2 regions of the Saccharopolyspora hordei genome follow, and region 1 is predicted to be linked to the other one. Evidence: riboswitches for the same ligand, from Rfam matches in the RefSeq annotation. Region 1 holds a riboswitch; the other holds the start of a gene.
What was found. A riboswitch is a leader RNA that binds a small molecule or an ion and turns the genes downstream of it on or off. The one in region 1 is predicted to bind glycine.
Positions count from the first base shown of each region.

Region 2: linked by a shared signal. The riboswitch ahead of gcvH (glycine cleavage system protein GcvH) and the one ahead of gcvT (glycine cleavage system aminomethyltransferase GcvT) in region 1 are both predicted to bind glycine.

Region 1 covers NZ_JACCFJ010000001.1:2,236,285-2,239,842, forward strand. Annotated here, with positions in the region: gene glyA (serine hydroxymethyltransferase) at 1-360, opposite strand, end outside; gene gcvT (glycine cleavage system aminomethyltransferase GcvT) at 384-1,487, opposite strand; glycine riboswitch at 1,607-1,708, opposite strand; glycine riboswitch at 1,709-1,807, opposite strand; gene HNR68_RS10490 (TetR/AcrR family transcriptional regulator C-terminal domain-containing protein) at 1,938-2,591, opposite strand; gene HNR68_RS10495 (acyl-CoA dehydrogenase family protein) at 2,693-3,558, shown strand, end outside.
Region 2 covers NZ_JACCFJ010000001.1:1,638,707-1,642,264, forward strand. Annotated here, with positions in the region: gene HNR68_RS07730 (PucR family transcriptional regulator) at 1-1,527, opposite strand, end outside; glycine riboswitch at 1,643-1,736, shown strand; glycine riboswitch at 1,737-1,835, shown strand; gene gcvH (glycine cleavage system protein GcvH) at 1,889-2,260, shown strand; gene HNR68_RS07740 (L-serine ammonia-lyase) at 2,289-3,558, shown strand, end outside.

The DNA of each region.
Region 1 (3,558 bases):
CATGATGGTGTCGCCCGGCTTGAGCAGCGCGAACATCGCCGCCGCGTTGGCCTGCGCGCCGGAGTGCGGCTGCACGTTGGCGAAGGAGGCGCCGAAGAGCTCCTTGATCCGGTCGATGGCGAGCTGCTCGACGACGTCGACGTGCTCGCAGCCGCCGTAGTAGCGGCGGCCCGGGTAGCCCTCGGCGTACTTGTTGGTCAGCACGGAGCCCTGCGCTTCGAGCACGGCCTGGGGGGCGAAGTTCTCCGAGGCGATCATCTCCAGCGTGGTCTGCTGGCGGTCGAGTTCAGCGCGGACCGCCGCCGCCACCTCTGGGTCCACCGCGGCCAGCTGATCGTTGAACAGGTCCGGTGTCGACATGGTGTTGCCTCCTGTTGTGTCTCTCAGGCGTTGCGGCGGTAGAACGGCAGCTCGACGACCTGGACCGCGACGGCCTTGCCGCGGATGTCGACCTGCAGCTGCGTGCCGGGTTCGCTGTGGTCGCGATCGACGTAGGCCATCCCGATCGGGTGGCCCAAGGTCGGGGACGGCGCGCCGCTGGTCACCACGCCGACCTCGGCGCCGTCGGCGTCCAGCACGCGGTAGCCGTGCCGGGGCGCGCGGCGCTGGTCGGTGGTCAGACCCACCAGGGTGCGTTCGGTGGGCTTGTCCGCGAGGGCGGCCAGCGCCTCCTTGCCGACGAAGTCGCCGGGCTTGTCGAGCTTGACCACCCGGCCGAGGTTGGCGTGGAAGGGAGTGAGGTCGGCGGAGAGCTCGTTGCCGTACAGCGGCATCCCCGCCTCCAACCGCAGCGTGTCGCGGCAGGACAGCCCGGCCGGCTGCAGCCCGTGCTGCGCGCCGGACTCGGTCAGCGCCTGCCACACGGCCTCGGCGTCACCGGGCGCGGTGAACAGCTCGAAGCCGTCCTCGCCGGTGTAGCCGGTGCGTGCCAGCAGCACGTCCTTGCCCGCGACCCGGGACGGGTAGCCCGCGTAGTACTTGACGCCGGAGAGGTCGGTGTCGGTCAGGGGCTCCAGGATCGCCACGGCGTTCGGGCCCTGCACCGCGATCAGCGCGTGGTCGTCGGAGACGTCCTCGTGGCGGGCGTCGAACCCGGTGACCCGCTCGGCCAGCTCGGCGGAGACCACGGCGGCGTTCGCGGCGTTGGCCACCACCAGGAACTCCTGCTCGGCCAGCCGGTAGACGATCAGGTCGTCCAGCACACCGCCCTGCGGGTTGCAGATCATGGTGTAGCGGGCGCGGCCGGGCTTGATCGCGGAGGCGTTGGCCACCAGCGCGTAGTCCAGCGCGTCGGCGGCCTGCGGACCGCTGATCCGGATCTCGCCCATGTGGGTCAGGTCGAACAGGCCGGCGGCGGTGCGCACCGCGTTGTGCTCGGCGGTGTCGCCCGAGTAGCGCAGCGGCATCTGCCAACCGGCGAACTCGGTGAAGGTGGCTCCGAGCGCCTCGTGCACGTGGTGCAGGGGCGTCCGTCGTGGCGACGACATGGTTGTTGTGACTCCTCCTGGTGGGCGCCGGTCGGCAGTCGAGGGCCGGTCAGCTCACTGCGCCCAACCTTACGGGGGCACCTCGACCCCGACCTGCGCGGGCTTGGCGCTGGTCGGGCGGTCTCCCCGGAGTCATTGGCCTGAGAGTTTCGCCACCGTCGAGCGGTGACTTGCACCGTGGGCGAGGAGCGTCGTCGCTCCTGCTTTTCTCCGTGATCGCCTGGTGCCGTGCGGTGCCGGTGCCTGAGAGTTTGCTGGGGAGTATTGCTCCTTCGGCGCTCCGGTCCCGCCTGGGCCGGAGTCTCTCCCGCACGACGTCATCGGCGCTGTATTGGGTTGTGCGACTTGGACGCTACGAACCCCCGGTGACCCACGTCAACCGGACGGGCGAGTGATCTCGTGCTGACCCGCGGTCGCCGACCGGGGCGTTGCGGAGGCGTCCCCTCCCGGTCACCGGGTGTCGCCGGGGGTGCGGCTCTTCTCGCGCAGCTCGCGGTACTGCGTGCGCAGGCCGTCGATGAGGGCTTCGAGGGCGAGCTCAAAGCTGGCCTCGTCGATCTCCGCGGCGTGCTCGCGGAGCAGGTGGGCCTTGCCCAGGTGCGGGAAGCGCTCGTCGTAGAGCTCCGCGTCGTCCGGGAAGCCGCCGCTGAACGACCCCATCGCCGAGCCCACCACCAGGTACTTCGTCGAGGCGCCGATCATCGTGGCGTAGCGCTGCGGCCAGCCCGCGCTGGTCAGGCCGCCGTGCACCGCGTCGGCGCGGCGCAGGGCGTTCTCCCGGCGGGCCGGGCCGGAGGCCAGGAACGGCACCAGGTTGGGGTGGGCGACCAGCGCTGCCCGGTAGGAGCGGGCCCAGACGCGCAGGCCGGTCGTCCAGTCCTGCTCGAAGCCGGAGACGTCGACCGCGGCCATGACGTCGTCGGCGATCTCGTGCAGCAGGTCTTCCTTGGTCGAGACGTGGTTGTACAGCGAGGCCGCGCGCACCCCGAGCCGTTCGGCGAGCCGGCGCATGGACAGCGCTTCGAGCCCCTCGGCGTCGATGATCTCCAGACCGACGCGGCGGATGCGGTCCGGTGACAACCGGGGAGTGGTCGGTCTGGGCACGGCGTCTCCTCGTCGATCCCTTGCCACGCTCGTCAGCGTCGTCCTAGGCTGCCACAAAACTAACGATGTTAGTTAGATGGCCGCAGGGAAAGGATCCGGCGATGGTCGACTTCTCGCTCTCCGACACCGAGCGCGACATCAGGGACTGGGTGCGCAACTTCGTGCAGCGCGAGCTCGTCCCGCTGGAGCCCGAGGTGCTGCGTCGGGAGCGGGCCGGTGAGCGGGGCCTGACCAAGGACGAGCAGCGCGAGCTGCAGCTGAAGGCGAAGGAAGCCGGCTTCTGGGGCATCCAGACGCCCGAGGAGTACGGCGGGATGGGCCTGTCGGCGGTGATGTCGGCGCTCATCGAGGTCGAGCTCGGCCGCACCTACGTGCCGTTCCGGTTCGGCGGCTACGCCGACAACATCCTCTACCACGCCAACGAGGAGCAGAAGCAGCGCTACCTGCTGCCGACCATCGAGGGCACGCGCAAGTCCTGCTTCGCGATCACCGAGCCGGGCGCCGGGTCGGACGCCAAGCACCTGCGCACCACGGCGGTCAAGGACGGCTCCGAGTGGGTGATCAACGGCGAGAAGACGTTCATCACCGGCGGCATCGACGCCGACTTCGTCATGGTCTTCGCCGTCACCGACAAGGAGAAGGGTGCCGACGGTGGCGTCACCTGCTTCCTGGTCGACCGCGAGATGGGCTGGAAGTCCGAGCCGATCGACATCATGGGCCCGTGGGAGCGCCAGCCCGCGTCCCTGGTCTTCGACAACGTGCGGGTGCCGGAGGGCAACGTGCTCGGCGAGGTCGGGCACGGGTTCAAGCTCGCCATGCAGTGGATCGGCCGCGGCCGCTACATGCTGCCCGCCCGGGCGCTCGGCGCCTGCGAGCGGCTGGTCGAGATGGGCATGGAGTACGCCAAGCAGCGCGAGACCTTCGGCAAGCCGATCGCCGAGCGCCAGGCCATCCAGTGGATGATCGC
Region 2 (3,558 bases), 600 kb from region 1:
GCGGTCGGCGAGCAGCTGGACGAGCAGGGCGGAGCGGACGTCGGGGTCGTCGAGGTCGATGTCGACCAGCTGGGTGAGCCGCTTCATCCGGTAGCGGAAGGTGTTGGGGTGCACCCGCAGCTCCGCGCTCGCCTGCCGCGGGTCGCCGGGGTGGCGCAGGTGGGCGCGCAGCGTCTCGAGGTACTCGGTGCCCTGGGTGCGGTCGTGCTCGCGCAGCAGCGACAGCGGCCCCAGCGAGCCGACCCCCGCGTCGGTCGCCGCCCCCGCCATGCGGCTGAGCACCAGCAGGTGCCAGTAGTCCTCGTACACCGCCACCCGCTCCTGCAGCCGGCCGGTGCGCAGCAGGCTCACCAGCTCTTCGGCCTGCGACCGGGACTGGTGCAGCTCGGCGACCGCCACCGCGGTGCCCACCGCGATCAGCGGGCGCGGTGTCATGTCGTGCGAGGCCAGTGCGCTGCGCAACTCCTGCCAGCCGCCGCGGTCGCGGTCCGGCACCACCGCGTAGAGCATGGTGCCGATCTCGGTGACCAGGGGACGGCGGCCGATCCCCCGGGTGATCCACTCCCACAGCGCGAGCCGGTGCCCCTCGGCGGGGCCGGCGGAGGCGGGCATCTCGATCGCGATCACCCGGTGCGGTTCGTTCGGCACCGCCAGTTCGTTGGCCGCGGCCCGCCACCCCTCGCCGCCTTCCAGCAGCAGCCGCACCTGCTCGGCGCTGCGGCGCCGCTCGGCGTCGGCGACCGCCCGCCAGCGCAGCAGCTGCAGCGCGACCAGGGGAGCGGTGTCGGCGAACGCCGTCGCGCGCTCCTCGGAGACCTCGCCGGGCACCACCGCCCACATGGAACCGAGCAGCTCGCCGCCCATCCTGATCGGCACCACCAGCCGGGGCAGCGTGCCGTCCTGCTGAGCGGGCACGAAGATCGCCGAGCTGCCCTTGCTGATCTTGCGGAACGTGCCGCGGGCCCGGAACTTGGCGAGCACGTCGGCCGGCTGCCTGCGTCCCATGATCGTCGACACCCGCGCGGGGTCGGTGAGGTCCTGCCGGGCCGAGTAGGCCAGCACCTGGGAGTGCGCGTCCTCGATCGTCACCGGCGCGTCCACCACGTCGGCCACCGCGTCGGCGAGCCGGAACAGGTCGCCGACGCCGGTGCGCGTGTCCGGCTCGTCGATGCCCGTCCGGGCCAGCGCCGCCCGGACCAACCACACCAGCTGCGCCCACGCGGACTCCGGGCGGACCTCGACCAGCGCGACCCCGGTCTTCTCGGCCGTGGTCACGAGCCGTTCGTCGATCGGCGGTTTGAGCAGCACCGCCGCCGCGCCCTGCTCACCGCAGACGCGCACCAGCTCCACCGCCTGCTCCCGGTCCACGACGGCCACCCCCAGCACGAGGTCGCCGTCGACCACGGTCGGGTGCTGGTCCGGTTCGGCGATGACGACGTCACCGACGCACTTGCTCGATTCCGGGACGACCACCGCCCGCAGCAGGGCTGGCCCCACCCGCTCGACCAGCGCCTGGACGTCCAGCATCACCGGCCTCCTGAGAACCTGCGGTCGCCTGGCCGCCGGCCGGGGGAGGGCGTTGTGGCACCAGAGCGGACCCGTTTATCGTTGCTGAGCACGTCGACAATCGCATACCGGCCGTCGAACCCGAGCGGGAGAGACCTCGCAACGACGCGAGGCGCCGAAGGAGCAAGACTCCCCACAAACTCTCAGGCACCCATGACCGTTCGGGCGAGGCAACTCTGGAAAGCGCGCGTCGCTGCCGGCGCGCCACCCACGGTGCAAGCCGCTGGTCTGCGGCGAAGCTCTCAGGTTCCGGCAACAGAGGGGGAGGCCCAGCACATCCCGGGCGCTACCGGCGTCCCCTGACCGTTTGGAGCCTCCCGTCATGTCCCTGCCCCAGGACCTGCGCTACACCGAAGAGCACGAGTGGATCCAGGACCGCGGCGAGCTGGTGCGCATCGGCATCACCCAGCACGCCGCCGAAGCCCTCGGTGACATCGTCTTCGTGCAGCTGCCCGAGGTCGGCGAGCAGATCGAGGCCGGTCAGGCCTGCGGCGAGCTGGAGTCCACCAAGTCCGTGAGCGACCTGTTCGCGCCGGTCACCGGCGAGGTCGTCGCGGTCAACGAGGCCGCTGTGGACGACCCTGCGCTGGTCAACGCCGAGCCGTACGGCGAGGGCTGGCTGCTGGAGGTGCGCGCCACCAGCACCGGTGCTGTGCTCACGCCAGAGCAGTACGCCGAGCTGATCGAGCAGTAGCGGCGCCCGGCAGCAGCGGAGGCGATCAATGGCGATCAGTGTCTTCGACCTGTTCTCAGTGGGCATCGGGCCGTCGAGCTCGCACACGGTCGGGCCGATGCGGGCGGCCGGCCGCTTCGCGCGGCGGGTGCGCGACGCGGGACTGCTGTCGCAGGTGACGCGCGTCAAGGCGGAGCTGTTCGGGTCCTTGGGCGCCACCGGGCACGGGCACGGCAGCCCGAAGGCGGTGCTGCTGGGCCTGGAGGGCCACCGGCCAGAGGTCGTCGACCCGGCCGCGGTGGCGGACCGGGTGACCGAGATCGGGGCGACCGGGCGGTTGCTGCTGGACGGTGTGCACGAGATCCGGTTCGACGTGGACCGTGACCTGGTGATGCACCGCCGCAAGTCGCTGCCGGTGCACCCCAACGGCATGCGGTTCACCGCGTTCGGCGGGGACACCGAGCTGGACAGCGCGGTGTACTACTCGGTGGGCGGGGGTTTCGTCGTCGACGAGGACGCCACCGGGGCCGACCGGATCAAGCCGGACGAGACCGAGCTGCCGATGCCGTTCCGCACCGGTGCGGAACTGCTGCAGCGCACCGCCGAGTCCGGATTGCCGATCAGCGGCGTCATGCTGGCCAACGAGCTGTCGTGGCGCAGCGAGGACGCCGTGCGCACGGGCCTGCTGGAGATCTGGCAGGTCATGCGGGAGTGCGTGGACAACGGGTGCCGCAACACCGGGGAGCTGCCCGGCGGGCTGAAGGTCAAGCGGCGGGCGGCGGAGCTGGCCGCCGCGCTGACCGGGCAGGACGACCCGATGGAGTGGGTCACGCTGTTCGCGCTGGCGGTGAACGAGGAGAACGCCGCCGGTGGACGGGTGGTGACGGCCCCGACCAACGGCGCGGCGGGCATCGTGCCGGCGGTGCTGCACTACTACACGCGGTTCGTGCCGGGCGCCGACGAGGACGGGGTGGTGCGGTTCCTGCTGGCCGCGGGCGCGGTCGGGGTGCTGTTCAAGGAGAACGCCTCGATCTCCGGCGCCGAGGTCGGGTGCCAGGGCGAGGTCGGGTCGGCGTGCTCGATGGCCGCGGCCGGGCTGGCCGAGGTGCTCGGCGGCACGCCGCGGCAGGTGGAGAACGCCGCGGAGATCGCGATGGAGCACAACCTCGGGCTCACCTGCGACCCCATCGGCGGCCTGGTGCAGATCCCGTGCATCGAGCGCAACGCGGTGGCCTCGGTCAAGGCGATCACCGCGGCGCGGATGGCGCTGCGCGGCGACGGCGACCACTTCGTGTCGCTGGACAAGGTGATCAAGACGA